Regions from separate parts of the Ideonella sp. genome, predicted to be linked through region 1. Evidence: predicted binding sites of a transcription regulator. Region 1 holds the regulator's gene; each other region holds the start of a gene.
The links. Region 1 encodes LexA, which represses DNA repair genes until DNA is damaged. Its sites were predicted from a motif close to ACTGTATNNNNATACAGT; they were not measured.
Positions count from the first base shown of each region.

Region 2: ACE3SG_RS17480 (putative DNA modification/repair radical SAM protein) is a predicted target of LexA. The motif match lies at 4,002-4,019, and genes of this name have one in related genera.
Region 3: recA (recombinase RecA) is a predicted target of LexA. The motif match lies at 4,649-4,666, and genes of this name have one in related genera.

Region 1 covers NZ_JAYSDQ010000009.1:180,492-190,203, forward strand. The annotation lists gene ACE3SG_RS14090 (FAD-dependent oxidoreductase) at 1-1,026, shown strand, start outside; gene ACE3SG_RS14095 (2-oxoacid:acceptor oxidoreductase subunit alpha) at 1,112-2,962, shown strand; gene ACE3SG_RS14100 (2-oxoacid:ferredoxin oxidoreductase subunit beta) at 3,033-4,088, shown strand; gene ACE3SG_RS14105 (nuclear transport factor 2 family protein) at 4,098-4,577, opposite strand; gene ACE3SG_RS14110 (nuclear transport factor 2 family protein) at 4,611-5,072, opposite strand; gene ACE3SG_RS14115 (hypothetical protein) at 5,243-5,695, opposite strand; gene ACE3SG_RS14120 (helix-hairpin-helix domain-containing protein) at 5,788-6,129, opposite strand; gene lexA (transcriptional repressor LexA) at 6,156-6,833, opposite strand; gene ACE3SG_RS14130 (asparaginase) at 6,936-7,877, shown strand; gene ACE3SG_RS14135 (esterase-like activity of phytase family protein) at 7,861-9,216, opposite strand; gene ACE3SG_RS14140 (organic hydroperoxide resistance protein) at 9,316-9,712, opposite strand, start outside.
Region 2 covers NZ_JAYSDQ010000013.1:52,216-61,927, reverse strand. The annotation lists gene ACE3SG_RS17490 (glucokinase) at 1-1,176, shown strand, start outside; gene ACE3SG_RS17485 (UdgX family uracil-DNA binding protein) at 1,194-2,714, opposite strand; gene ACE3SG_RS17480 (putative DNA modification/repair radical SAM protein) at 2,730-3,995, opposite strand; gene purH (bifunctional phosphoribosylaminoimidazolecarboxamide formyltransferase/IMP cyclohydrolase) at 4,102-5,682, opposite strand; gene ACE3SG_RS17470 (Fis family transcriptional regulator) at 5,716-5,952, opposite strand; gene dusB (tRNA dihydrouridine synthase DusB) at 5,998-7,092, opposite strand; gene ACE3SG_RS17460 (substrate-binding periplasmic protein) at 7,155-8,006, opposite strand; gene ACE3SG_RS17455 (YqaA family protein) at 8,155-8,652, shown strand; gene ACE3SG_RS17450 (carbohydrate-binding module family 20 domain-containing protein) at 8,730-9,712, opposite strand, start outside.
Region 3 covers NZ_JAYSDQ010000004.1:127,491-137,202, reverse strand. The annotation lists gene mrdA (penicillin-binding protein 2) at 1-496, shown strand, start outside; gene rodA (rod shape-determining protein RodA) at 493-1,647, shown strand; gene ACE3SG_RS07080 (hypothetical protein) at 1,808-2,224, shown strand; gene ACE3SG_RS07075 (sensor histidine kinase) at 2,238-3,692, opposite strand; gene ACE3SG_RS07070 (response regulator transcription factor) at 3,855-4,526, opposite strand; gene recA (recombinase RecA) at 4,730-5,779, shown strand; gene ACE3SG_RS07060 (RecX family transcriptional regulator) at 5,806-6,375, shown strand; gene ACE3SG_RS07055 (DUF2889 domain-containing protein) at 6,508-7,119, shown strand; gene sucC (ADP-forming succinate--CoA ligase subunit beta) at 7,174-8,334, shown strand; gene sucD (succinate--CoA ligase subunit alpha) at 8,352-9,245, shown strand; gene ACE3SG_RS07040 (TerC family protein) at 9,386-9,712, shown strand, end outside.

The DNA.
Region 1 (9,712 bases):
GTGAAGGTGGTCGTGCGCAGCGGCTTCGACGAGATGAAGGCCTCGCCGTGGGAGAAGGAAGACGCGATGCACGAGGGCATCCCGATCCTCAACTTCCACGTGCCGAAGTCGTTCGAGATCGAGGGTGGCAAGCTGGTCGGCATGCGCTTCGAGATCGTCGAGGCGCGCTACGACGCCAAGGGCAAGCGCGAGCTGGTGCCGACCGGCCAGCCCGATGTGCTGCTGCCGTGCGACGAGGTGTTGATCGCGGTTGGGCAAGAGAACGCCTTCCCGTGGATCGAGCCCGACTGCGGCATTGCGTTCGACAAATGGGGCTTGCCGGTGGTGGGCGAGAAGACGATGCAGTCCAGCCTGCCGAACGTCTTTTTCGGCGGCGATGCGGCCTTCGGGCCGAAGAACATCATCACCGCCGTGGCCCACGGCCACGAGGCGGCGGTGTCGATCGACAAGTTCCTGCACGGCGAGGCGGTGGCCGACCGGCCGCCGCCGCATGTGAACCTGATGTCGCAGAAGATGGGCATCCACGAGTGGAGCTACGACAACGCGGTGTCGAACGACCTGCGCAACAAGGTGCCGTGGACGGCCGCCGAGACGGCGCTGGCCAGCATCAAGATCGAGGTCGAACTGGGCTTCGACGCCGCGACGGCGTTCAAGGAAGCGCAGCGTTGCCTGAACTGCGACGTGCAGACGGTGTTCACCGCCAAGGCCTGCATCGAGTGCGATTCGTGCGTCGACATCTGCCCGATGGACTGCATCAGCTTCACCACCAACGGTGACGAGGCCGACCTGCGTGGCCGGCTGCAGGCGCCCGCCCCCCACGCCGAGCAAGACCTGTACGTGAGCGGGCCCTTGAAGACCGCGCGGGTGATGGTGAAAGACGAAGACGTCTGCCTGCACTGCGGGCTGTGCGCCGAGCGGTGCCCCACCGGGGCGTGGGACATGCAGAAGTTCTTGCTGCAGACGACGCAGGCCGGGCCCGCGTGTCGCAGCCATGGTGGGCGCCAGGTGGGGGTGCACTGCAAATGAAGCCGGACGAGCGCTGGGCCGCTCCCGAGCCGGCCGGCATCCCCTCGGGGGATCGGTCGATGTATTCATCGAACGAGGGGCAGACATGACGCAACGTGTAGAAGCAGTCAACGACTTCGTCGTCAAGTTCGCCAACGTCAACGGCTCGGGTTCGGCCTCGGCCAACGAGCTGTTCGCGAAGGCGATCTTGCGCATGGGCGTGCCCGTGAGCCCGCGCAACATCTTTCCGAGCAACATCCAGGGCTTGCCGACCTGGTACGAGGTGCGCGTCAGTGAGGCGGGCTGGTTAGGCCGGCGCGGTGGTGTCGATTTGATGGTCGCGATGAACCCGCAGACCTGGGCGCAGGACGTGGCCGAGGTCGAGCCGGGGGGCTACCTTTTCTACGACAGCACGCGGCCCTTGCCCCAGAGCGCCTTTCGCAAGGACATCACCGTGATCGGCATGCCGGTCACGGCGATCTGCAACGCGACCTACGAAGACTCGCGCCAGCGCCAGCTGTTCAAGAACATCATGGTGCTCGGCGCCTTGTCGGCGTTGATGGACATCGATGCGTCGGTGATCGAGAAGCTGTTCTCCGAGCAATACCGGGGCAAGGAGAAGCTGCTGGAGTCGAATGTGCGCGCGCTGCACGCCGGCCGCGAATTCGCGCGTGACCACCTGAGCCCGCCACGCGGGCCCGGGCTGGGCTTGCGCGTGCGGCGAGCCGAAGCCGTGGGCGATCGCATCTTCGTCGACGGCAACAGCGCCGCGGCGCTGGGCTGCGTGTACGGCGGTGCCACGGTCTGCGCCTGGTATCCGATCACGCCGTCGTCGTCGGTGGCCGAGGCCTTTCAGAAATACTGCGAGAAGTTCCGCGTCGACCCCGAGACCGGCGAGCACCGCTATGCTATCGTGCAGGCCGAAGACGAGATCGCGTCGATCGGCATGGTCACCGGCGCGGGCTGGAACGGCGCACGCGCCTTCACGGCCACCTCGGGCCCCGGCGTATCGCTGATGACCGAGTTCATCGGCCTGGCGTACTTCGCCGAGATCCCGGTCACGATCATCAACGTGCAGCGCGGCGGCCCGTCGACCGGCATGCCCACGCGCACGCAGCAGGCCGACATCCTGGCCTGCGCCTACGCCTCGCACGGCGACACCAAGCATGTGCTGCTGTTGCCGCAGGATCCGGCCGAATGCTTCGAGTTCGCCGCCACGTCGCTCGACCTGGCCGACCGGCTGCAGACCCCGGTCTTCCTGATGACCGACCTGGACATCGGCATGAACCAGCGTCTGGCCCAGCCTTTGGCCTGGAGCGACGAGCGCCGCTACGACCGCGGCAAGGTGATGACCGCCGACGAGCTGGAAGCCGGCAAGGAATTCGCCCGCTACAAGGACGTGGACGGCGACGGCATCCCGTGGCGAACGCTGCCGGGCACGCACCCGTCGAAGGGGGCCTACTTCACCCGCGGCACCACGCGCGACCCGTACGCCCGCTACTCGGAGGCCGGTGCAGACTACGTCTACAACGTGCAGCGCTTGCTGAAGAAGTTCGCCACCGCGGCAACGCTGGTGCCGGCGCCGGTGCTGCGGGCGGCCGCACAGAAGACCCGCCTGGGCGTGCTGTACTTCGGCTCCACCACGCCGGCGATGGACGAAGCGCTGCACACGCTGGCCGGCCAGCACATCCACCTCGATGCGATGCGCCTGCGCGCGTTCCCGTTCCCGGCCAGCGTGGCCGAGTTCATCGCCGCGCACGAACAGGTCTTCGTCGTCGAGCAGAACCGCGACGGCCAGATGCGGCGCCTGCTGGTCGACGAGCTCGAGATCGACCCCAAGCGACTGCCGCCGGTGCTGCACTACGACGGCACGCCGATCACCGCGCGCTTCATCACCCAGGCGATCACCGAGCGGGTGCTGAAGCTGGCGGTGGAGCCGAAGAGGGAGCAGGCATGAGCCTCGCACGATCGCCCGAAAGGGCTCATTCCCGCTCGGCGGGGCCGGCCTCAGGCCGAAGGGTGCACCCATGACCTATCTGGCGAAACCGCAGCTCCACCACCCCTCGCTGGAGCGCAATGCCGTGGGCTACACGCGGCGCGACTACGAGGGCAAGGTCTCGACGCTCTGCGCCGGCTGTGGCCACGACTCGGTCTCGGCCGCGATCGTGCAGGCCGCGTGGGAGCTCGACATTGCGCCGCACCGTGTCGCCAAGCTGTCGGGCATCGGCTGTTCGAGCAAGACGCCCGACTACTTTCTCGGCGCGAGCCACGGCTTCAACACCGTGCACGGCCGCATGCCCAGCGTGCTGACCGGCGCCAACCTCGCCAACCGCGGGTTGTTGTACCTCGGCGTGTCGGGCGACGGCGATTCGGCGTCGATCGGCCTCGGCCAGTTCGCCCACTCGATGCGGCGCGGCGTGCGCATGGTCTACATCGTCGAGAACAACGGCGTCTACGGCCTGACCAAGGGCCAGTTCTCGGCCACCGCCGACCGGGGCTCGACCTCGAAGAAGGGGGTGCCGAACCCCGATGCGCCGGTCGACATGGTGGCGATGGCGCTGCAACTGGGGGCCACCTACGTGGCGCGCAGCTTCTCGGGCGACAAGGCGCAGATGGTGCCGCTGATCAAAGGCGCGATCGCGCACGGCGGCGCCGCCTTCATCGACATCATCAGCCCCTGCGTGACCTTCAACAACCACGCCGGCAGCACCCGCAGCTACGACTACGTGCGCGAGCACAACGAGGCGGTGAGCCGCATCGACTTCTACGACCCCGCCCCCGAGCGCATTGCCGAGCCCGCGCCGGGTGAATCGATCGACCTGCCGCAGCCCGATGGCAGCACGATGCGGCTGCGCAAGCTGCACGCGGGCTACGACCCGACCGACCGGGTGCGGGCGATGGAATACCTGATGGCGCAACAGGCCAAGGGCGAGATCGTCTCGGGGCTGCTGTACGTGGACCCGGATGCGAGCGACCTGCACCACGCCCTGAAGACCGCGGCACGGCCGCTCAATGCGCTGGCCGAGCCCGAGCTGTGCCCGGGGGCCGCGGTGCTGGCCAAGCTGAACGCCGGGTTGCGCTGAACCTGGGCGTCAGGGTTTCGCCAGGCGCGTGATCTGCACGCTGACGATCTTCCACGCGCCGTTCTGCCGGGTGTAGATGTCGATGTAGCGGTAGTGGCTGGTGAACGGCTTGCCGTCCCAGCTGCCGGTCATGTGGGTGCGGCCGCTGAGCAGGGCGGTGTCGCCGTACTGGCGGACTTCGAAATCCTCGACGGTGTACGGGTCGATCTTGAGCTTGGGCGACATCAGGCCATCGACGAACGAGGCCTTGGTCTCGATGTCGGCATCGCCATCGATCTGGCGAAAGTCATCGGCCATGTTGGCCTCGATCGCGGCGCGGTCCTTGCGCACGATCGCTGCGTCCCATTCATTCGATTGCCGGGTCAGGTGGGCCAGGTCGGCAGCGTTCGGCGCGGCGGCCAGGGCGGGCTCAGCGAGCGTCAACGCCAGGGCGCCGAGCAAGGTGGCGGCCAGGTTTGCCAGCGCGGGGCGGCGGGGCAGGTGGGTCATGCGTTGGCGACGGGATGGATGGTCAGTGAAGCATCAAGGTTCGGGGATCGTCGTCGACTGGCCCGACACGCACAGCCAGTGACCGTCGCGCCGCACGAACACGTGGCTGAAGCGGGCGCTGTAGGTGATGACGCCGGTCGGCGCGCGGGCCACCAGGCGGCCGATGAACACCGCCGTCTCGCCCAGGTCCAGCACGCGGATCTCGTCGGTGCTGAACTTCTGCGCCGAGCCGCCCTTGGCAAAGACCTGGAACAACTGGCTGCGGTCGATCACCTGGCCGCTGCCGTCCACCGCGACGAACTCGGGCGCGTAGATGCGGCCCAGTGTGGCGAAATCCTGAATGCGGATCGCCTCCTGGCGCTGGTCTTCGACGGCGCGCAATTCCTCTTCAGTGGTGGCCGCCGCGGCCAGCGCCGGCAGGCAGGCCATGCATGCGGCCAGCAGCGGCCGGGCGAATCGGCGGGGCAACGAGGCGAGCGAGAGTCCGGCGGTCATGGCAGCACCCGGCAGCGGTGGGAGTTGCGCACTATAGGCGCTGCAGTGGGCCCGCGTGGGCGCTGCGCCGGGCCTGCCGGGCCTGTGTTCAGCCGTGTTTGTCCAGCAGGCGCAGGTTGCGAAAGAACGCGGCGTGCTTCACCCGGTGCGCGCCGTTCGCGGCTCAGGCGTCAGGCAAACGCCTTGGCATTGTTGGCGGGGTCGCCCAACAGGTCGTCCAAGGTCGCCACGAACTCGGGCGGGATCTCGGCCATGCCCGGCCGCTTGTCGCCCAGCCAGGCGGTGAGCCGGGGCTCGACGATCTCGATCGGCTCGTCCACATAGCTGCCTTCGGCGTGTTCACAGGCCCTGGCGGCGTTCTTGAACTTGAACTGTTCGAGCCATTTGCCGCCGCCGGCAGGCGGGTACTTTTCGAACGCCCGAAACTTGTAGCCCAGCCAGTACGAGCGCAGGCCCTTGGGCTCTGCGCGCACCTCGAACACGTAGATGAAATTGCCCAGCGCGGCGTTCGTGGCTTCGGGCTCGCTGGACGTGTACGAGTATGGGGCCTTCCTGACCTGTTTCATGACCTTCGAAAGAGGTCCGAGGTCGCCGACGATGTGTTTCACTGCGAATGCGGTCATGGGGCGGGCAACCTTGTAGGTGACTGACGTGGAAAGGCAAGGGCCATGGTACGTCTTGTGTCGCCTGACGCCCCACGCGTGGGGCAGATCGCTCAGCTGTGCACCGGGTCGTGCACCTGCCCATGCAGCTGCTTGCGCTCGGCGGTGTAGGCCCACCAGGGCTTGGGGGCGGCGCCGTTCATGAAGTCGACGATCGCCATGAAGGTGTCGAGCACGCAGGGGTCTTGCCGGTGGCCGGTGGCGCGCTCGAGCCGGCGGTACAGCGCAAAAGCGTCTTGCCCGCGCAGGTCGGTGGGGTGGTGCAGGCCGAGCAGGCGCAGGTCGCCGGCCATCGCGGGGCCCACGTTGGGCAGCTGTTCCAGCGTCTGGCATTCGCCGGCCGAGGCGGCCTTGGGTGCCTTGATCTGCCGGACTGGTGACGACGTGCGGCTCACTGCGACATCCTTCGACGGTCAGGGGCTCAGAACAGCATGTGCTGGCGCACCAGCCCCACGGCGACGCCCTCGATCGCGAACTCGACGTCACCCGGGGCGATGATGATCGGCTCGAAGTCGGGGTTCTCGGGCAGCAGCTCGATCGTCTGCTTGGTGCGGTGCAGGCGCTTGACGGTGACCTCGTCATCGAGCCGGGCGACGACGATCTGGCCGTTGCGGGCTTCGGCCGTCTTCTGCACCGCGAGCAGGTCGCCGTCCATGATGCCGGCGTCGCGCATGCTCATGCCCTTGACCTTCAGCAGGTAGTCGGGCCGGCGCGGGAACAGGCTGGCTTCGAGCACATAGGTCTGGTCGATGTTTTCTTGCGCGAGGATGGGGTTGCCGGCGGCCACCCGGCCGACCAGCGGCAAGGTGAGTTGGGCCAGGCTCGGCAAGGGCAGCGAGAATTGCTTGCCGCGGGCCTCGTTCAGGGCCCGCAGCGTGCCGGACTGCAAGCGGATGCCGCGCGAGGTGCCCCCCACCAGCTCGATCACGCCCTTGCGCGCCAGCGCCTGCAAGTGCTCTTCGGCCGCGTTGGGTGAGCGAAAGCCCAGCTCGGCCGCGATCTCGGCGCGGGTGGGTGGGGCGCCCGTGCGCTCGATCGTGGTTTGCACCAGGTCGAGAATCTGCTGCTGGCGGGCGGTGAGCTTGGGGCTTTCGATCATGGCGGCTTGGCGCCAGACCGCCCTCGCGAGTGAAAACTAGCGCGAGAACGGTACGGCTGAGGTTGCATCCAGTATCTGTATTTTTATCCAGACATGCAAGAAATGCAAAACAAATCGGGACAAGCACCGTTGATCGTCATCCTCGCCACAGGCGGCACGATCGCCGGCTCGGGTGACGACGTCGGCTACGTGGCCGGCCAGGTCGGCGTGAAAGAGCTGGTGGCCGCGGTGCCGGCCCTGGCCGACCGGCCGCTCGAAGCCGAGCAGGTCGCCCAGGTCGACAGCAAGGACATGAGCCACGCGATCTGGCAGACGCTCGCGGCGCGCGTGGCGCACCACCTGGCGCGGCCCGAGGTGGCGGGCATCGTGATCACCCACGGCACCGACACGCTGGAAGAAACCGCCTACTTCCTGCACCGGGTGCTGTCACCCGCCAAGCCGGTGGTCTTCACCGCGGCGATGCGGCCCGTGACCTCGCTGCAATCCGATGGCCCGCAGAACCTGCTGGACGCCGTGACGCTGGCCGCCCACCCGGGTGCCAGTGGCGTGCTGGCGGCGCTGCATGGCCGCGTGCACGGGCCGGTGGATGTGCGCAAGGCCCTGCCGTTCGCGCTGGACGCGTTCAGCTCGGGCGAGGCAGGCCCGGTGGCGCTGATCCAGGAGGGGCAGGTTCGCCCGCTGCGGCCGTGGCCGGCGTGTCAGGCGCTGGGGCTGGACACGATCGCGTTCCAGGCATCGAGCTGGCCGCGGGTCGACATCGTCGTCAGCCACGCGGGGGTCGACGGCGTGGTGGTCGACGCGCTGGTGGCCGCCGGTGCGCGTGGCCTGGTGATCGAGGGCACCGGCAACGGCACGGTGCATGTGTCGCTGCTGGCTGCGGTCGAGCGGGCCCAGGCTGCGGGCTTGCCGGTGCTGCGCGGCACCCGGTGCGCGGGCGCCGCGGTGGTCGGGGCGCCGGCCGGCGCGCTGCCCTCGGCCGGCGAGCTGTCGCCGGCCAAGGCGCGCGTCGAGCTGCTGTTGCAGCTGCTCAGTTCTGCAGCTTGAACTTCTGCGGCTCGTAGGCCGAGCCGGCCAGGTCTGCGTCGTCGAAGGCGAAGACGAAGAACTGGTTCGGGTTGGCCAGGCCGCCCGGCGCCACCGCCAGAAAGTCGTTGTCGTTGGCGACGTACAGCGTGTGCTTGGTGACGCCATCGACCACCACGTCGTCGCCGAAGGCCATGCCTTCGAGCTTGGCGGGGATCTGCGCGTCGCCGATGCCGGCGGCGTTCAGCGCGGCGCGCAGGTCGACGAACAGCGTCTTCGCCGGCGCCTTGGCCAGCAACGCGGTCGCGCCTTCGAGGGCGCTCACGTCCTCGGCGCCGGCCAGGTCGACCTTCCAGACCTGCTTGACGACGGCGACCGAGTTGTCGCCCAGGCCCTTGCCGTCGCGCTCGAGCACCAGCAACTCGTGGCTGTTCAGCGCGAGGATCTCGCTCGAGTTGTAGGCCTTGTTCAGCGCCGGGATGAAGTTGTCGTAGGCGTACTGGCTCACCGCGCCGGTGGCGATGTCGATCTTGACGATGCGGTTGGCGCGGCCACCGTCACCGCCGTCCTGGATCAGCGGGCTTTGCACGAAGCCGAACAGGGTCTTGCCATCGGGCGAAATCGCCAGCCCTTCCATGCCCTTGTTGGCCACCCGGCCGCGGGTGTTGCCGCTGATCTCGGTTGCGCCCAGGGCCGACTTGGTGGCCACCGCGAAGGTCGACTCGGGCAGCGCGAACACGCGGGTGCGCTTGCCGGTCTCGCGGCTGAACTCGTAGACGTAGGGGCCGTATTCGTCCGACACGTAGACATGCTTGCCGTTGCGCGACACGCGGATGCCTTCGGGGTCCAGGCGCGCGTCCATCGGGCTCAGCGAGCCGGTGTCGCCGTCGAAGTTGTCCGAGCGGCCGCTGAAGTACCGCACGCCCTTGTGGTTGTTCGGCGGCACGGCCGGGCCGTAGACGAGGGCCTCGCGTGCATACAGCAGCGTGGTGCCGGTCAGCTGCGGCGTCAGCGTGAAGGGCAGGGCACCGTCGGCCACCGGCGACAAGGCCAGCGTCAGCGTGTCGAAGCGCGGCACCCAGTTGGTGGTGTTGTCGACGAAGTCGTTCCAGGTCGTGGCGTTCGGGCCGCGGTCGGGGATGGCGACGAAGGTGTTGCCGCCGGCCCAGGCCAGGCCAGATCCGAGGCCGCCCAGTAGGTTGGCGGGCACGCCGTTTTCCAGCGTGTGGGTCAGGCCCGACAGGTCGCTGCCATCACCGGGCAGGCTGCCCTTGGCGATCAGCGTGACGGCGGCATGAGCGGGTGCGAAAACGGCGGCGCAGGCCAGCGCCACGGCGCCGACGATGGTCTTGTTCAGCATGAAAAAAGCTCCTCGGGTCGATACAACCCGAGGAGCTTCGCGAAGGCGGGTGACGCTGTCGTGACCCGTGCATGACGGGCCGGTGACAGCGCTGAGGCCTTAGACCACCGTCAGCGTGACGTCGATGTTGCCGCGCGTGGCGTTCGAGTACGGGCACACCTTGTGGGCGGCGGCGACCAGCGCTTCAGCCGCGGCGCGCTCCATGCCCGGCACGGTGATGGCCATCGCCACCTGGATGCCGAAGCCGCCGGTGATCGGGCCGATGCCCACGTCGGCCGTGATCGACACGTTGGCCGGCAGGGCGATCTTCTGGCCCGCGGCAACCGCCTTCATCGCGCCGATGAAGCAGGCCGAATAACCGGCCGCAAACAGCTGCTCGGGGTTGGTGCCCGGGCCGCTGTCGCCGCCCAGTTCCTTCGGCGTGCTCAGGTTGAGCTCGAGCCGGCCGTCGTCGGACTTCGAGGTGCCGGCGCGGCCGCCGGTGGAGGTGGCGTGG
Region 2 (9,712 bases), on a different contig from region 1:
GCGGCCAACCTGGCGGTCACGCTGGGGGCGCTGGGTGGCATCTACATCGGCGGCAGCATCGTGCCGCGCCTGGGCTCGTATTTCGACCGCTCGCCGTTTCGCGACCGGTTCGAAGACAAGGGCCGCTTCAGCCGCTACCTGTCAGACATCCCGACCTTCGTGATCACGGCCGAGCACGCGACCTTCATCGGCGCGTCGGCCATTCTCGAAGCGCAGCTGCGCACGATCAGCAGCGCGCCGGCCTCGGCGGTGCTGACGCAAATCCGCCGTGCGCGCGGCGAGCTGACGCCGGCCGAGCTGCGCGTGGCCGACCATGTGCTGGCGCACCCGCGCTCGGTGCTGAACGACCCGATCGCCGAGATCGCCAAGGCCGCGCAGGTGAGCCAGCCGACGGTGATCCGCTTCTGCCGCTCGCTCGGTTGCGAAGGCCTGTCGGACTTCAAGTTGCGGCTGGCGAGCAGCCTGACCGGCACGGTGCCGATCACGCACACCCAGGTCACCACCGACGACTCGATGCTGGAGCTCGGCAGCAAGGTGCTGGGCAACACCGCGTCGGCGATCCTGCAGGTGCGCAGCCAGCTGAACCGCGAAATGATCAACCGCGCGATCGAGACGCTGCTCGATGCGCAGCGCATCGATTTCTACGCGCTCGGCCACTACGGCGTGGTGGCGATGGACGCGCAGTTCAAGTTCCTGCGCTTTGGCCTGCCGAGCATGGCCTACACCGACCCGCGGCTGCAGATGCTGGCCGCCGGCGTGCTGAAGCCGAAAGACGTGGTGGTCGTGATCAGCGCGAGCGGCCGTTTGCCCGAGCTGCTGGAGGTGGTCGAAAAAGCCAAGTCACGCGGCGCCGCGGTGATCGCCATCACCGCCAGCCAGTCACCGCTGGCCAAGCGCGCCGACGTGGCGCTGATCATCGACTACCCCGAAGACGTGACCACCCATTTGCCGATGGTCACCCGCATCCTGCACCTGCTGGTGATCGACATCCTGGCGGTGGGCGTGGCGATGCGGCGCCAGGTGCTCGACGACGACCAATTGCTGGTCACGTCGAATGGCGAAGGCGCTGTCGAGGCCGAGGCCGACGCCGCCGTGGATGGCGACAAGGCGCGCATCGGATCACCAAGCGCCGGCGCGTCGTCGTCGCTGGCGAAACTGACGTCGCACAGCCGCTGACGAGCACGGCGCGCAGCTCAGCTGCTGCGCAGCTGCGCCAAGTCGTCGACCCACCGGCGCCACGCTGACGCCTGCCGCTCGGCCGGCATGCGCAGCAGCGCGGCGGGGTGCCAGGTCACCAGCACCGGGCGGCCGTCGGCTCGCCGCCGCCATTGGCCGCGTTCACGTTCGATCGCGACGCGCTTGCCCAGCAGGGCCTGGGCCGCCGTGGCGCCCAGCGCCACCAGGCGGTCCGGCGCCACCGCGTCGATCTCGTGCTGCAGCCAGCCGTTGCAGGCGAGGATCTCTTGCTGGCCCGGCGTCTTGTGCATTCGCCGGCGGCCACGCAGTTCGAAGCCGAAATGCTTGACCGCGTTGGTGAGATACAGGCCCGCGCGGTCGACGCCGGCTTCGGCCAGCGCCCGCGCCAGCAGCTCGCCGGCCGGGCCGACGAATGGCCGGCCCTGCAGATCTTCCTGGTCGCCCGGTTGCTCGCCCACCACCATCACGCGGGCCTGCCGCGGGCCTTCGCCCCACACCAGCTGGGTGGCCTGCAGGCCGTGGGCGCAGGCCTTGCAGCTTGAGGCGGCGGCCCGGGCCGTGGTCAGTGCATCTGCCGGGTTGGCATCGGCGGCGACGATGGGCGGCAAAGCCTGCGCGGGACGATGGCGGCGCGGCGCGGTGGCGGGCCGGTCGACCATCGCCTGGGTGCGCTGCGCGGCGGCCATGGCCAAGGGGCCGATCAGGCTGGCCTCGGGCAGGTTGTGCCAGTAGCGGCGCGGCATCTCGCCGGCCATCGTCTGCAGCTTCAGGCGGGCCGGGTTGAAGATGCTGGCGTAGTAGGCCAGCCACAGCGCCTGCTTGTCGTCGTCGAGCGGGATGTCCGCCCGCCGCGCCGGGCCGCCGTGGTGCAGCCGTTCGCCGTCCCACGAGATGCTGGCGCGTGGCGTGAAGATGGCCCAGCGCATGCTGGCGAAGCGGCGCCGGAAGAAGTCGGCCTGCGACGCGACGATGTGGTGCCGCGGCTCGAACCAGGCCACGAACTGCGGGCCGTCGGGCGTGGCCCGCTCATGAAATCGCACGAAGGCGCGCATCTTGTGCTGCTCGTGGCGCACCGGGCGCGCCAGGGCGGCGGCGGCCATCCAGTCGGCATCCAGCGGGTCGTTGCGCAAGGCGGGTTCCTGCTGCAAGCGCCAGAGCAGGCGGTAGAGCAGGCCGAAGCGTTGCGGGTCGTAGTGCAGCAAGGCCGCGTCGGCCAGCTCGATGAATGCGGGCGGTACGCGCGGCGTGTCGATCGGGCGGGCCGGCGTTGCAGGGGTGGCGACGCCGGCGGGCGCTTCGTCGAAGAGTCCGGCCGGCGGGCGCCAGGTGTCGGCCGTGCGGTACTTGCCCGTGTCTGCATCGAAGTGCGATTCGGCCGCCCCGAGGGTGCCGCCAGGCGCTGCGGGCCGCACCTGCCAGTCGACCTGCTCGGGCGGCACGCCGGCGCGCAGCAGCGCGCGGGCCTCGCGCCGCCAGCCGTCCACGTCGGCGTCATCGTGCAGCAGGATGGTCTGCATCGGGCTTGCGGGGCCTCAGGCGTCGAACAGCGACGGCTGGGCGGGCACCGGCGCCAACCGGTGGGCCAATGCGGGGTCGTCCAGTTGCCGGCGCGGGGTGTGGTCGGCCGTCACCACGAAGGGCAGCACCTTTTTCAGCGACACGCGCAGGCGCTTCAGGTCTTCGTTGCGCAGCCGGCGCACGCGACGGCTTTGCAGGATTCGCTCGACCGTCTGCACGCCCAGGCCAGGCACCCGCAGCAGCAGCTCGCGCGGCGCGCGGTTGATGTCGACGGGGAAGCGCTCGCGATGCGCCAGCGCCCAGGCGAGCTTCGGGTCGACCTCGAGCGCCAGCAGGCCGCTCGATGCGGGCACGATCTCGTCGGCGTCGAAGCCGTAGAAGCGCATCAGCCAGTCGGCCTGGTAGAGCCGGTGTTCGCGCACCAGCGGCGGGGCTTGAAGCGGCAGCTGCTTCGACGCGTCCGGTATCGGGCTGAAGGCCGAGTAGTACACGCGCTTCAGGCCGTAGCTGGCGTACATCGTGTGGCTGGTCGCCAGGATGGTGCGGTCATCGGCCGCGTCGGCGCCGACGATCATCTGGGTGCTCTGGCCCGCCGGGGCGAAACGTGGCGGTGCGACCCGAGCCGGCTTCAACGATGCGCCGGCTCGGGGCGCCAAAGGCGCGGCGGCCTGCTTCGCATCTTCGATCAGCAGATGCATGCGCGCCATCGAGCGGCGGATGCCGGTGGCGTCTTTCTCCGGCGCGAGGGCTTGCAGGCCGGCCGGGGTGGGCAGCTCGAGGTTGATGCTGAGCCGGTCGGCATGGCGGCCTGCGCGCGCGAGCAGTTCAGGCGCCGCATCGGGGATCGTCTTCAGGTGGATGTAGCCGCGAAAAGCATGGTCCTCCCGCAGCGAGCGGGCCACCTCGACCAACTGCTCCATCGTGTAGTCGGGGCTGCGGATGATGCCGCTGGACAGGAACAAACCTTCGATCAGGTTGCGGCGGTAGAAATCGAGCGTCAGCTGCACGACTTCGTCGGGGCGGAAGCGGGCGCGCGGCACGTTGCTGCTGACGCGGTTGACGCAGTACAGGCAGTCGTACTGGCAATGGTTGGTCAGCAGCAGCTTGAGCAGTGAGACGCAGCGGCCGTCGGGCGTGAAGCTGTGGCAGATGCCCATGCCATCGGTCGAGCCCAGGCCTTGGCCATCGCTCGAATCGCGCTTGACGCTGCCGCTGGACGCGCAGGACGCGTCATATTTGGCCGCATCGGCCAGCACGGCGAGTTTGTCCAGCAGCTCCATGACAATACTGTACATAAATACAGTATCTGCGCTGCGGCCGTGGGCATCAGGCCCATGAAAAAACGCCGCACGGTGGCGGCGTTTGGCGGCGGGCCCGAAGGCGCGATCAGTGCCGGAAGTGGCGGGTGCCGGTGAGCACCATCGCGATGCCGCGCTCGTCGGCGGCGGCGATCACTTCGTCGTCACGCATCGAGCCGCCCGGGTGGATCACGCAGCTCGCGCCCGCGTCGACCACCACGTCCAGCCCATCACGGAACGGGAAGAAGGCGTCGCTGGCCACGGCGGTGTCTTGCAGCGTCAGGCCCGCGTGACCGGCCTTGATGCTGGCGATGCGGGCGGAGTCGAGGCGGCTCATCTGGCCGGCGCCGACACCCATCGTCATACCGTCCTTGCAGAAGACGATCGCGTTGCTCTTGACGAAGCGCGCGACGGTCCAGGCGAAGCGCAGGTCGGCCAGTTGCTGCGGCGTGGGCTGCTTCTTGGTGACGACCTTGAGCTCGCCGACGATGTCGATGTTGTCGGCCGATTGCAGCAGCATGCCGCCCCCCACCCGTTTGAAATCGAGCGGGTTCGACTGCTGGCTGATCGGCACTTCGAGCAGGCGCACGTTGGTCTTGCTCGCGTAGGCCGTGCGCGCGGCCGGCGTGATCGCCGGTGCGATCGCGACCTCGACGAAATGCTTGCGCGCGTTGATCGCTTCGACCACGTCGGCATCGAGCGGGCGGTTGAAGGCGATGATGCCGCCGAAGGCCGAGGTCGGGTCGGTCTTGAAGGCCTTCTCGTAGGCTTCGAGCAGCGTCGCGCCCACGGCCACGCCGCAAGGGTTGGCGTGCTTGACGATCACGCAGGCCGGTTGGTCGAAGGCCTTCACGCATTCCCACGCCGCATCGGCGTCGGCGATGTTGTTGAAGCTGAGTTCCTTGCCCTGGATCTGCGTCCACTGCGCCAGCGTGCCGGCGGCCGGCTTGGCTTCGCGGTAGAACGCGGCCGATTGGTGCGGGTTCTCGCCGTAGCGCATGCCCTGCACCTTGTGCAGCTGGAGGTTGAAGACCTGCGGGTACTCGGCCTTGGTCGGCACCTCGGCGGTCTTGTCTTCCGAGCCGGCTTCGAGCGCGGTCAGGTAGTTGGTGATCATGCCGTCGTAGGCCGAGGTGTGCGCGAACACCTTCTTGGCCAGCATGAACTTGGTGGCGCGTTGCAGGCCACCGGCCTGCAGCTCGCCCAGCACCTGCGGGTAGTCGGTGGGATCGATCACCACGCCCACGTCCTGCCAGTTCTTCGCCGCGGCGCGCAGCATCGCCGGGCCGCCGATGTCGATGTTCTCGATCGCGTCGTCGAGCGTGCAGTCGGCCTTGGCCGTGGCTTGCGCGAACGGGTAGAGGTTGATGATCAGCAGATCGATCGTGCCGATGCCGTGCTCCTTCAGCGCGGCCATGTGGGCCGGCACGTCACGCCGCGCCAGCAGGCCACCGTGCACGCGCGGGTGCAGCGTCTTCACGCGGCCATCGAGCATCTCGGGAAAGCCGGTGATCTCGGAGACCTCGGTCACCGGCAAACCGTTGTCGGCCAACAGCTTGGCCGTGCCGCCGGTCGACAGCAGCTTGATGCCTTGCGCATGCAGCGCGCGGGCGAAGTCGACGATGCCGGTCTTGTCGGAGACCGAGAGCAGAGCGGTGAGGTCAGCCATGGTGGTGGGTGCGATCAATGGAAAGGAAATCGGTCACTTGATGAGCTTGTGCTCAACGAGTTTGCGGCGCAGTGTGTTGCGGTTGATGCCCAGCCATTCGGCGGCCTTGCTCTGGTTGCCCTCGGCCTGGCGCATCACGACGTCGAGCAGCGGCTTCTCGACGGTCAGGATGACCATGTCGTGCAGCGAGTGCGGCTCTTCACCGTTCAAGTCCTTGAAATACTGGTTCAGCGTCTCGCGGACGCAGTCTTCGATGTTCTTCTTGCTCATGAAAAAGGAAGGCCCGCCTCGCGGCGGGCTCCGGCAAAACGGCGCTCAGGCGAGCAGGGCGATCTGGTCCTGGTTGGCGGCGGCGTCAGCCACCGCCGGCAGGCGTTCGTGTTGGTCGGCCAGGTGGTCGAAAAAAGTCGTCACGGCGCGCAGCTGGGCGGCTGCGTCGTCCAAGGTGTTCATCACGGCGCGAAAAGCTTCGCCGCCGGGCAGGGCCCGCACGGCCCAGCCGATGTGCTTGCGCGCGCTGCGCACGCCGGTGTCTTCGCCGTACAGCGTGTAGTGGTCGGCCAGGTGTTCGGTCAGCCAGCGCTGCACGTCGCGCGTGGCCGGCGCCTCGCGGTGCGTGCCATGTGCCAGGTAGTGGGCGATGTCGTCGAAGATCCAGGGCCTGCCTTGCGCGGCGCGGCCGATCATCACCGCGTCGGCGCCGGTGGCGCGCAGCACCTCGGCGGCGCGCTCGGGGCTGTCGATGTCGCCGTTGGCGACCACCGGGATCTGCAGCGCGGCCTTGATCGCGGCCACCGTCTCGTGCTCGGCCTGGCCGCCGTAGCCTTGCTCGCGGGTGCGGCCATGCACGGTGACCATCGCCACGCCAGCGCCTTCAGCCGCACGGGCCAGCGACAGCGCGTTGCGCACCTCGGCGCACCAGCCGGTGCGCATCTTCAACGTGACCGGCACGCCGTGCGGCGCGCAGGCGGCGACCACCGCCTCGATGATGGCCAGTGCGCCCGGCTCGTCACGCATCAGCGCCGAGCCGGCCCACTTGTTGCACACCTTCTTGGCCGGGCAGCCCATGTTGATGTCGATGATCTGCGCGCCGCGGTCGATGTTGTAGGCGGCGGCCTCGGCCATCATCGCTGCGTCGGTGCCGGCGATCTGCACGGCGATCGGGCCGGGCTCGCCGGCGTGGTTGGCGCGGCGCGAGGTCTTCAGCGACTGCCACAGGTCCTTGCGCGAGGTCACCATCTCGCTCACCGCGTAGCCCGCACCCAGCCGCTTGCACAGCTGGCGGAACGGCCGGTCCGTCACGCCGGCCATCGGCGCGACGAACAGATTGTTCGCCAGCGTGTAGCGGCCCAGGCGCAGGGGGTGCAGCAGGGGCCGCGACAGCGGTTGAAGAAGGGGTGACGCGGGCATGGCTGCTCAAAAAGGAGGCAGGATTCTACCTGCCCGGCCCACCAGCCCCGGGCCCGGGGGCGTTACTTGTTCGTCTGCTTGCGCCAGAGCTGGATGCCCTTGTCGACGAAGCCACCCATCGTCTTTTCGCGGCTCAGCTTGTACAGCGCGCGGGCGATGCGGCCGCGCATCTCGGGCGTGTTGCAGGCCGAGCGGTGCGACAGCGTCAGGTACAGGTTCTCGCGCGCCACCGGCTCGCCCAGCATCTTCACGTCGGCGATGTTGCGGCGGGCCAGAAAGGCCTGGCCGGGGCTGTCTTCGTAGACCAGGTAGTCGGCGCGGCCGGCCTGCACGATCTGGATCGCCTGCTCCAGGCTGGCCACCTGGTTGATGCGCAGCTTGTCTTTGGCGTAGCGGTCGAACTCTTCGCCGAAGCTGTTGTTGATCACCGTCACGCCTTGCAGGCCGACCAGGTCGGGCCAGCGGCGGAACTTCAGCTTCTCGTTGTCGCCGCGGGTCCAGATCACCGAGCGCGTCTCGTGGAACGCCGGGTGAAAGTAGTCCATGTACTCGGTGCGCGGCTGGGTGAAGAAGGCCCCGGCGATCAGGTCGACATGGCCGAGCCGCACTTCTTCTTGCACGCGGCCCCAGGGGCCGCTGTACTGCACCTCGATCGGTACGCCGATCTCTTTGGCCAGCCACTGCATCAGATCGGCATTGGCGCCGATCAGGCGGTTCTCGTTGTCCGGGTCGCGCCACAGGAAAGGCGGGTACTCCGGGTTGCCCGAGGCCGTCAGCTGGGTGCAGCTTGGTTCCGCGGCCTGCAGCGGGCTGGCGAGCAGCAGCCCGAACCAAAGCCCACACAGTCCGACCGCGGCGGCGATGCGCCGGGTGCCTGTTCTCGGGTGACGGACGAAAGCGGCGATCTGCGGCATGGTGCGTCGTGGCGAGTGGAGGGCGTGCCACAGCATGCGATCACCTGCTGACACCGGGCTGATGGCAGCAGGGCAAGGGCATGCCGAACGATGCACTGTTGCACGGCCGGGGCCTGCCGGTCCCCCGGGGCTTCCATAATGCGCCGGCATGGAAGCAGGCATTGCGTCATGGGTGAACAGCCTGTTGGCCGCGTTGGCGGTGCCGAAGCTGGGCCTGAGCGCGGTCTTCGTCATCGCGGTGGTCTCGGCCACCTTGCTGCCGCTGGGCTCGGAGTTTGCGGTCATCGGGCTGGTCAAGCTCGACGAGGGGTTGTTCTGGCCGGCTGTGCTGGTGGCCACGGCGGGCAACACGCTGGGCGGCGCGATCACCTGGTGGATGGGCCTGGGGGCCGAGAAAGCCTACGAGCACCTGGCCCACCGCCGCCCGCACGAGGCGAGGGCGCTGCAGTGGCTGCAGCGCTTTGGTGCCAAGGCCTGCCTGCTGAGCTGGCTGCCGGTGGTGGGCGACCCGCTGTGCGCTGTGGCCGGCTGGCTGAAGCTGCCGTTCTGGCCCTGCGTGCTCTACATGGCGATCGGCAAGTTCGGCCGCTACCTCACGATGACGGCCGCCTTGCTGTGGTGGTTTCCGGGCCAGATCACGCTGTAGCGCGCGGATGAACGAAGGGGCGCTCGGCGCAACCTGACCTCGGCGGCTGGCGGTGACCCGCCAGCCGGAGCCTGCCTCTAGAACTTGAAGTTGCCGTCGTTCTGGGTCTTGGCCTTGCCCTTGGCGCAAGTGGTGAGTTCGCGGTTGCCGCTGGCGGTGGGCTGGTTGCTTTCCCAGACCGCCGTGCTGCCGTTCCACTTCACGTACTTGTACTGGACCGCCGTCTTGGCCGGCAAGTCGACCGTGCCTTTCCAGGTGGCGTTGGCGCCGCTGCCGACGATCGTCAGCCCGAAGCCCTTGGCCGGCGTCCAGTTGCCGAGCTTGGCCTGGTTGCCCACGACATACAGGCTCTCGCCCCAGCTGGTGTTGGCGTTGGCGATCTTGAAGGTCATCGCGCAGGTGCCACCCCCGCCGCCGCCGACCTTCTGCCCGGTGTAGATGACCACCGCCGGCACGGTGCTGCCGCCGTCGTTGGCGGCCACGGTGATCGCTGCGTTGCCGCTCGCGTCCACCGTCACGGTGCCGCCGGTGCAGCTGGCGCCGTCGGCGGCCAGCGTGCCTTGCACCACGTTGCAGTAGGTGCCGGCCGGCAGCGTGGTGGCAAAGGTCTTGGTCCAGCTGCTCGTGCTGTTGTTCAACGCGACGAAGCCGACATTGCCGCGGTTGAACGAGACCTGGTTGCCGTTGTTGCCAACCGCCCAGTTCTGCTGCGCTTGGCCGCTCATCGCCGAGCGGAACTTGACGATGTTGGAGATGTCGGTCCAGCGGTGCACGAAGTCCCAGGCCACATTGATCTGCGGCACGCCGTTGACATACGGGCTGGCGGTCGGCCGGTCGGCGTCGGCGTTGGTGAAACGGAAGCCCGAATGCAGCTGCGCCTCGCCATACCCTTGCGCCAGCATGAAGATGTTGGCCAGGTCGAAGCGTTTGGTGCCGTCAGTGTCGTTGATGGCGCCGGTGTGGTTGGCGGTGTTCAGCGAGCTGCCGTTGCGCTCGGTGTCCCAGTTGTTGACGAAGACCGTCGCGAACTGCGGCTGCACGAAGCCCCACGAGCCGCCCC
Region 3 (9,712 bases), on a different contig from region 1:
AAGCGGCGGCAAGACCGGCACCGCGCAGGCGGTGGGCGCCCGGGCCAACGAGAAATACAGCGCGGCCCGCATGGCCGAGCATCTGCGCGACCATTCGCTCTACATCGCCTTCGCGCCGCTGGACGAACCGCGCGTGGCGCTGGCGGTGATCGTGGAAAACGCCGGCTGGGGCTCGGGCGCCGCCGCGCCGATCGCCCGCCGGGTGCTGGACTATCTGCTGGTGGACCAATACCCGAGCGAAGAGGACATCGCGCTGGTGCGTGAAGGCAAGGGCGTGGCGCCGATCGGCACGCCGCGCAAGCCGGCCGACGTGCCGCTGCCCAGCGGCGTGAGCGCCTCGGTGGCGATGGGCCTGGTGGCGGCGCCGGACCCTGCCGCCAGTGCGGCCAGCGCGGCCAGCGCGGCGGGCGCGGCCTCGTCGGCGCCGCGGGCGGCGCTGCCGTCAACACCGCGGCCTGCAGCGGCGTCGGCCACCGCTTCCGGAGGCCAGCGATGAGCGTGGTGATCGAACGCCGGCCCCTGTGGCAACGCATCCTGCCGGTGTTCTCCGGCTTCGACCTGCCGTTGCTGCTGGGCCTGCTGGTGCTCGGTGGCCTGGGCCTGCTGACGATGTACTCGGCCGGCTACGACCACGGCACACGCTTCGTCGACCATGGCCGCAACATGCTGCTCGCGCTGATGCTGCTGTTCCTGGTCGCCCAGGTGCCGCCGCAGCGCTTGATGCGCGTCGCCGTCCCGCTGTACACCGTCGGTGTCGTGCTGCTGGTCGCCACGGCCTTGTTCGGCGTCACCAAGAAGGGCGCGACGCGCTGGCTCAACATCGGTGTCGTGATCCAGCCCAGCGAGCTGATGAAGCTGGCGATGCCGCTGATGCTGGCGTGGTGGTTCCAGAAGCGCGAGAGCCAGCTGCGCACGCTCGACTTCGCGGTGGCCGGCGCACTGCTGCTGGTGCCGGTCGGTCTGGTGGTCAAGCAGCCGGACCTGGGCACCGCGATCCTGATCCTGTCGGGCGGGCTGTACGTGATCTACTTTGCCGGCCTGTCGTGGAAGCTGATCCTGCCGGTGTTGCTGGCCGGCATGCTGGCGATCGGCGCGCTGGTGTTCTCGGCCGACCAGATCTGCCAGGACGACGTGAAGTGGCCGCTGTTGCGCGACTACCAGAAGCACCGCGTCTGCACGCTGCTCGACCCGACGACCGACCCGCTGGGCAAGGGCTTCCACATCATCCAGGGCATGATCGCGATCGGCTCGGGCGGCCCCACCGGCAAGGGCTTCATGAAGGGCACGCAGACGCACCTGGAGTTCATCCCCGAGCGCACCACCGACTTCATCTTCGCCGCCTATGCCGAAGAGTTCGGCCTGCTCGGCACGCTGGGGCTGATCGCCTGCTTCAGCTTCGTGCTGATACGCGGCCTGATCATCGCGGCCGAGGCGCCCACCGTGTTCACCCGGCTGCTCGGCGGCGCACTGACCCTGAGCTTCTTCACCTACGCGATGGTGAACATGGGGATGGTCAGCGGCATCTTGCCGGTGGTTGGCATCCCGCTGCCGTTCATCAGCTACGGCGGCACCGCGATGGTCACGCTCGGCCTGGCACTGGGCATGTTGATGTCCATCGCGCGCAGCCGGCGGTTGATGCAAAGCTGACGCGCGTCAACCGCGCGCACCTTACACAACTTACACCCCATGAGTAGGGGAGAGCTTTCGATACGTCTGGTCACTAGACTGCGCCGCGGCATGGCAGACGGTGCGCAACGGATGTCAGGCCGACAACATACCAACCATTGACTTTCGGAGCACTCACTACATGTCCAAGATCATCACGATCGCCGCTGTCCTGCTGGCCACCGCCGGCGCTGCCCAAGCCGCCAAGATCCCCGCCAACATCAAGTTCGACGGCTACTGCGACGGCTTCACCAACCTGACCGTCAACGGCGGCTACGTGACCGGCCAACGCGACTTCACGAACTGCGGCACCTACACGCCCGACGCCGTGATGGGCCCGACCGGCAAGCTGCTGGCCGGCAGCCTCGTCAAGGGCTACTCGCTGACCGAAGCCAGCGCCGTGCAGTTCGGCACCACCTACGGCTGGGTCGTCAACACCGACGGCACCTGGTCGGTGTACGCAACCGAATCCGGCTCGCTGATCAACAGCGGCACCTGGTCTGCCGGCTACCCGCTGACCGGCGCCAAGGCCGACGGCAAGGTCTCGACCGCCAAGTGATCACGTTTCGGCGTTAGGCCGGTGAGGCGCTGACCGGTCCGGACCGGCTCGGTGCCTGCACCGGAAAGCGCACCGTGAACACCGTCCCCGGCCCCCCGGCCGGGGACCCCGCCGAGGGCCGGGCCTGGTCGATCGTGACCGTCGCCTGGTGCTTGTCGGCAATCTCTCGCACGATGGCCAACCCCAGGCCGCTGCCATCCACGTTCGTGCCCAGCGCACGGTAGAACGGCTGGAACACCAGCTCGCGCTCCGCTTCGGCAATGCCGGGGCCGTTGTCTTCCACCTGCAGCACCAGCACCTGGCCGAACGGGTCGGGCGTCACGCGCACGGTGACGGTGCCCCCTTCAGGCGTGTACTGCAGCGCGTTGTCGACCAGGTTGCGGATCATCTCGCGCACCAGGATCGGCTGGCCGCGCAAGCGCGGCACCGCGTCGCCGCTGACCTCGGGGCCCTCGTAGCCCAGGTCGATGCGCTTGTCCATCGCCTTCGGCACGAAGTCCTGCACCGTGTCCACCGCCAGGCGCACGAGGCTGAAATCCTGCGCCTTGCGCGCCGATTCTTCGTCTTCTGCACGGGCCATCGCCAGCAACTGGTTGACCATGTGCGCCGCGCGCTGGCTCGAGCGGGCAATCTGCTGCAGCGAGCGCTTGATCGACTGCGCGTCGCCGGCGCCACTGTCGATCTCGCGCTGGGCCAGCTCGGCCTGGGTGCGTAGCCCCGCCAGCGGCGTTTTCAGCTGGTGCGCCGCGTCGGCCAGAAAATGCTTCTGCGTCGCCATCGACTGGTCGAGCCGGGTCAACAGGTCATTGATCGCGCGCACCAGCGGCGCCACCTCTTCGGGCACATCGTGCTGGTCGATCGGGCTCAGGTCGTGGCTCTGGCGGCGCTGGATGCGCTGCTGCAGGTGGCTCAAGGGTGCGATGCCACGCGCCAGTGCAAACCAGACCAGCAGCACCGCCACCGGCAGGATCACGTACTGCGGCAGCAGCACGCCCTTGATGATCTCGGTCGTCAGGCGGCTGCGCTTTTCCATCGTCTCGCCCACCTGCACCAGGCCGATGCGCAGCGGCTCGCCCGGCGCCGGCACCAGCCGCAGGCTGGCCACACGCACCGGCTCGTTCTGCACCGTCTCGTCGCGAAACTGCACCTCGCCGGCGGGCGGTGCCAGGCCGGCATCGGTGTCCGGCGCCGGCAGTTCGCGGTCACCGGCCAGCAGCTCGCCCTGTTCGCCCAGCACCTGGTAGTAGACGCGGTCGACATCGTCGCTGCGCAGCAGCGCCGCCGCCGGCTCGGGCAGGCGCAAGGCCTTGTCGTGCGGCAGGTTGGCATCGGCGGCCACCACCTGGCGCGCGATCATGCGCGTCAGCTGCGCGAGGTCGCGATCGTAGGGGCGGGCGGCGATGTTCTGCGCCACCAGCCAGGTCAGGGCCGCGCTCATCGGCCACAGCAGCAGCAGCGGCACCAGCATCCAGTCCAGGATCTCGCCGAACAGCGACCGTTGCTCGCGGGAGTTGGCCTTGCTCACGCCGTCAGCATAAGGCCGCTCGCGGGCGCCCGCGCAGCCAACCGGCCGGGCCAAAGCCGCACGCGCCGCTTGACATGGGCCGCGCTGCGCGCACCCCGGGCGCCGTCAGCTCTGGATCTTTTCGAGGCAGTAGCCGAGGCCGCGCACGGTCGCGATGCGGATCGGGCCTTGCTCGATCTTCTTGCGCAGGCGGTGGATGTAGACCTCGATCGCGTTGTTGCTGACCTCTTCGCCCCATTCGCACAGGCGAGCCACCAGCTGGTCCTTGCTGACCAGCCGGCCGGCGCGCTGCAGCAGCACCTCGAGCAGGCTGATCTCGCGCGCCGACAGCTCGATCATCTGGTCGTTGATGTAGGCGACCCGGCCGGTCGCATCGAAGCTCAGCGGGCCGTGCTTGATCACGCTGGACGCCGTGCCCAGGCCGCGCCGGGTCAGGGCGCGCACGCGCGCTTCGAGCTCTTGCAGCGAAAAGGGCTTGGCCATGTAGTCGTCGGCGCCCAGGTCCAGGCCCTTGACGCGCTGCTCGACCGAATCGGCCGCCGTGAGGATCAGCACCGGCATGCTCGAGCCGCGTGCCCGCAGCTTGCGCAGCACCTCCAGCCCATGCAGGCGAGGCAGGCCGAGGTCCAGGATCACCAGGTCGAACTCGTGCGAGGCGAGGGCGGCGTCGGCCTCGCTTCCACTGGCCACGTGGTCCACCGCGTAGCCCGCGCCCCGCAGCGAGCGCAGCAGCCCATCGGCCAGCACCTGGTCATCTTCCGCAATCAGAATGCGCATCGGCCTTGTCTCCTTGGCAGGCGGCTCTTGGGCTCGCCCGAACGCTGCGTGTCGGCACCGTCACGGTGATTCTAGGGAGCCGCCCTGTCCCCTGCTTGACGGCCGACAAGGCTCGAAAATCCACTGTACAGATATCCAGCTTCTGACATAATCGGCCCCACTTTGCTGACTACCGATCGACCCGAATGAGGAGGCCCGCCACCATGGATGCACCCGTGAAAAACCTGAACACCGAGAAGTCCAAGGCCCTGGCGGCCGCACTGGCCCAGATCGAAAAGCAGTTCGGCAAGGGTTCGATCATGCGCCTGGGCGAAGGCGAGGTGATCGAAGACATCGAAGTCGTCTCCACCGGCTCGCTGGGGCTGGACATCGCGCTGGGCGTCGGCGGCCTGCCGCGCGGCCGGGTGGTCGAGATCTACGGCCCCGAATCGTCGGGCAAGACCACGCTGACGCTGCAGGTCGTGGCCGAGATGCAAAAGAAGGGCGGCGTGGCCGCCTTCATCGACGCCGAGCATGCGCTCGACATCGGCTATGCGCAAAAGCTCGGCGTCAACCTGCAAGAGCTGCTGATCAGCCAGCCCGACACCGGTGAGCAGGCGCTCGAGATCGTCGACTCGCTGGTCCGCTCCGGCGCGGTCGACCTGGTGATCGTCGACTCGGTCGCGGCGCTGACGCCCAAGGCCGAGCTCGAAGGCGAAATGGGCGACAGCCTGCCCGGCCTGCAGGCCCGCCTGATGAGCCAGGCGCTGCGCAAGCTGACCGCCACGATCAAGAAGACCAACACCATGGTCATCTTCATCAACCAGATCCGCATGAAGATCGGCGTGATGTTCGGCAGCCCCGAGACCACCACCGGCGGCAACGCGCTCAAGTTCTACTCGTCGGTCCGGCTGGACATCCGCCGCATCGGCTCGATCAAGAAGGGCGAAGAGATCATCGGCAACGAGACCCGCGTCAAGGTCGTCAAGAACAAGGTCTCGCCCCCGTTCAAGGAAGCCGAGTTCGACATCCTCTACGGCGAGGGCATCAGCCGCGAAGGCGAGATCATCGACCTGGGCGTGGCCGCCAAGATCGTCGAGAAATCGGGCTCCTGGTACGCCTACAACGGCGAGAAGATCGGCCAGGGCAAGGACAACTCGCGCGAGTTCCTGCGCGAGAACCCCGAGCTGGCGCGCGAGATCGAAAACAAGGTCCGCGAAGCGATGGGCGTGCCGCTGCTGGGTGACGCCGGCGCAGAGGCGGCCGCCAAGTAAGGCGCCCCCGCCGCGGTGAGGGTGGCGTGAAACGACCACCACTCAGCCTGAAGGCACAGGCCTTCGCGCTGCTGGCCCGGCGTGAACACAGCCGGGCCGAGCTGCGCAGCAAGCTGCTGGCCCATGCCCGCAAGCGCGCGCAAGCCCTCGCGGCGCTGGCTGCCGCCAACGCTGCGCTCGGCCCACGCGACCCGTGGGACACGCCCGACGAAGCCTCGCCGGCCCTCTTTGCCGAAGCTGAAGACGCCGAAGCCACGGCCAGCGAAGTTGACGCCTTGCTCGACGAACTCGAAGCCGCCCGCCACCTGAGCGACGCGCGCTTCGCCGAAAGCCGCATCCACGCCCGCGCCAAGCGCCAGGGCACGGCCCGCATCAAGCAAGAACTCGCCCGCCACGGCGTCGAGATGGACCCCGACACCGCACGCCAGCTGCGCGAGACCGAGCTGGCGCGGGCACGCGACGTGTGGCGCCGCAAGTACGGCGGCGAGCCGGCCACCGAGCCGGCCGAGCGGGCACGCCAGATGCGGTTTCTCGCCGCGCGGGGTTTTGCGGGCGATGTGGTGCGCCGCGTGGTCGGCGGCCGCGACGACGAATAGGCCGCCCCGCCACCGGTTCGACCCGTTGCGGCCACCACGTATGCTGCATTGCAGCACGCGTGCTACAGTGAAATGTTGCCCGCCGTGCTCCCCGACCCAGGGGCGGCCCGAGGGCACCTCCGCTGTCCCGCCATGCCGTTGCCCCCCGCCGACCCTCAACGCCAGCTCAAGCACCAGCGTTCGATCCAGGTCCAGGCCTATGCGCGCAGCGATGGCCTGTGGGACATCGACGCCTTCGTGCTCGACACCAAGACCCGCCCGACCGGCAGCCCCGGCCGCGAACGCCCGGCCGGCGCACCGATCCACGACCTGCACCTGCGCATCGTCGTCGACACCTCGTTCAACATCGTCGCGGCCGGCGCCGAATCGCTGGCGATGCCGTACCCCGGCCATTGCGACCAGCATGGCGACCGCTACGCCGCCTTGACCGGCTTGAACCTGATGCGCGGCTTCAAGCGCGCCGTGCGCGAGCGCCTGGGCGGCGTGCACGGCTGCACCCACCTGACCGAGCTGGCCGACGTGCTGCCTACGGCCGTCGTGCAGGCCTTCGCCGGCGACGTGCTCAAGGTCCACCCGGACAGCGACACCCAACCCTTCCAGCTCGACCGCTGCCATGCGCTGGCGGCCGACGCTGAAGCCGTGCGTCTGCACTACCCCCGTTGGTACCGTCAGCCCGGTGCCAACAAACTGACGCAAAATCCGACGCCGGCATCCGGACCGGCCGCCGCCGGCGGCGGCGACTGAGCCTCACGCCCACGTCGCCACCCGCTTTCGTCCTGAACTCACGAAACCAGCCCCATGAAGATCCACGAATACCAAGGCAAGGAACTCCTGCGCCAGTTTGATGTGCCGGTGCCCCGCGGCTACCCGGCGTTCACCGTGCAGGAGGCCACCGAGGCCGCTCAAAAGCTGGGCGGGGCCGTCTGGGTCGTCAAGGCCCAGATCCACGCCGGTGGGCGCGGCAAGGGCGGCGGCGTCAAGCTGGCCCGCTCGATGGACGAGGTCAAGACGCTGGCCGGCCAGATCCTGGGCATGCAGCTGAAGACCCACCAGACCGGCCCCGAAGGCCAGAAGGTGCGCCGCCTGTACATCGAAGAAGGCGCGGACATCCAGAAGGAGTTCTACGTCTCGCTCGTCACCGACCGCGCCTCGCAAAAGGTTGCACTGATCTGCTCGAGCGAAGGCGGCATGGACATCGAGGAGGTCGCCCACTCGACCCCCGAGAAGATCATCACCGAGCTGGTCGACCCGCTGACCGGCCTGACCGAAGCGCAGGTGCGCAAGGTCGCCACGGCCGTCGGCATGACCGGCACCACGGTCGACCAGGCCGTGACGCTGTTCCAGAACCTGTACCGCTGCTACATGGAGACGGACGCCTCGCTGGTCGAGATCAACCCGCTCAACCGTGACAGCAAGGGCAACCTGATCGCCCTGGACGCGAAGTTCAACTTCGACGCCAACGCGCTGTTCCGCCACCCCGAGATCGTGGCCTACCGCGACCTCGACGAGGAAGACCCGGCCGAGATCGAGGCCAGCAAGTTCGACCTCGCCTACATCAGCCTGGACGGCAACATCGGCTGCCTGGTCAACGGCGCCGGCCTGGCGATGGCGACGATGGACACCATCAAGCTGTTCGGCGGCGAGCCGGCCAACTTCCTGGACGTCGGCGGCGGCGCGACCGCCGAGAAGGTCACCGAGGCCTTCAAGATCATGCTGAAGAACCCGGACGTCAAGGGCATCCTGGTCAACATCTTCGGCGGCATCATGAAGTGCGACACCATCGCCGACGGCGTGATCGCCGCCTGCAAGGCGGTGAACCTGAACGTGCCGCTGGTGGTGCGCATGAAGGGCACCAACGAAGACCTGGGCAAGAAGATGCTGGCCGATTCGGGCCTGCCCATCATCAGCGCAGACACGATGGCCGAAGCGGCGACCAAGATCGTCGCCGCGGTGAAGTAAGCCCAGGAGCACAGAACATGTCGATCTACATCAACAAAGACACCAAGGTCATCACCCAGGGCATCACGGGCAAGACCGGGCAGTTCCACACCCGCGGCTGCCGCGACTACGCCAACGGCAAGAACTGCTTCGTCGCCGGCGTGAACCCGAAGAAGGCCGGCGAAGATTTCGAAGGCATCCCCATCTACGCCAGCGTGAAGGAAGCCGCCGGCCAGACCGGCGCGACCGTCAGCGTGATCTACGTGCCACCCGCCGGCGCGGCTGCCGCCATCTGGGAGGCCGTCGAGGCCGACCTGGACTTGGCGATCTGCATCACCGAAGGCATCCCCGTGCGCGACATGCTGGAAGTGCGCAACAAGATGAAGGCCAAGGAAGCCGCTGGCGGCAAGCGCACGCTGCTGCTGGGCCCGAACTGCCCCGGCCTGATCACGCCCGAAGAGATCAAGATCGGCATCATGCCGGGCCACATCCACCGCAAGGGCCGCATCGGCGTGGTCTCGCGCTCGGGCACCTTGACCTATGAAGCCGTGGCGCAGCTGACCGAGATCGGCCTGGGCCAATCGTCGGCCGTGGGCATCGGCGGCGACCCGATCAACGGGCTGAAGCACATCGACGTGATGAAGGCCTTCAACGACGACCCGGACACCGACGCCGTCATCATGATCGGCGAGATCGGCGGCCCCGACGAGGCCGAAGCCGCCCGCTGGTGCAAGGCCAACATGAAGAAGCCGATCGTCGGTTTCATCGCCGGCGTCACGGCGCCCCCGGGCAAGCGCATGGGCCACGCCGGTGCGCTGATCAGCGGCGGCGCCGACACGGCTGACGCCAAGCTGGCGATCATGGAAGAGTGCGGCTTCACGATCACGCGCAATCCGTCGGAGATGGGCAAGCTGCTCAAGGGCCTGCTCTGACCTCCGCGCCGCGTTCGTAGTTGTACGAACGCGACGCTGCGCGCTCGAACCTACACTTCAGCGCGCCCGACCGAAAGAGGGCTGCACGCCCTCTTTTTTGTTCTGCGTTCTGCTGCGACGCCAAGTTTTCCGGGGCCACGATGGACTTCACTTCCGCCGCCTTCTGGGCCGCCCTCGGCTCGATCATCTGGGTCAACATCCTGCTGTCCGGCGACAACGCCGTCGTGATCGCGCTGGCCGCGCGCGGCCTGCCGCCGCACCAGCAGAAGAAGGCGATTTTCTTCGGCAGCGCCGCGGCGATCGTGATGCGGATCGTGCTGACGCTGATCGCGGTCGAGATGCTCAAGTGGCCCTGGCTGAAGATCGTCGGCGGCGTGCTGCTGGTCTACATCGGCGTTTCGCTGCTGCTGGAAGAAGGCGAGGGCGAAGAGGGCGACGGCAGCACCGAGAACACCGGCTTGCTGGCC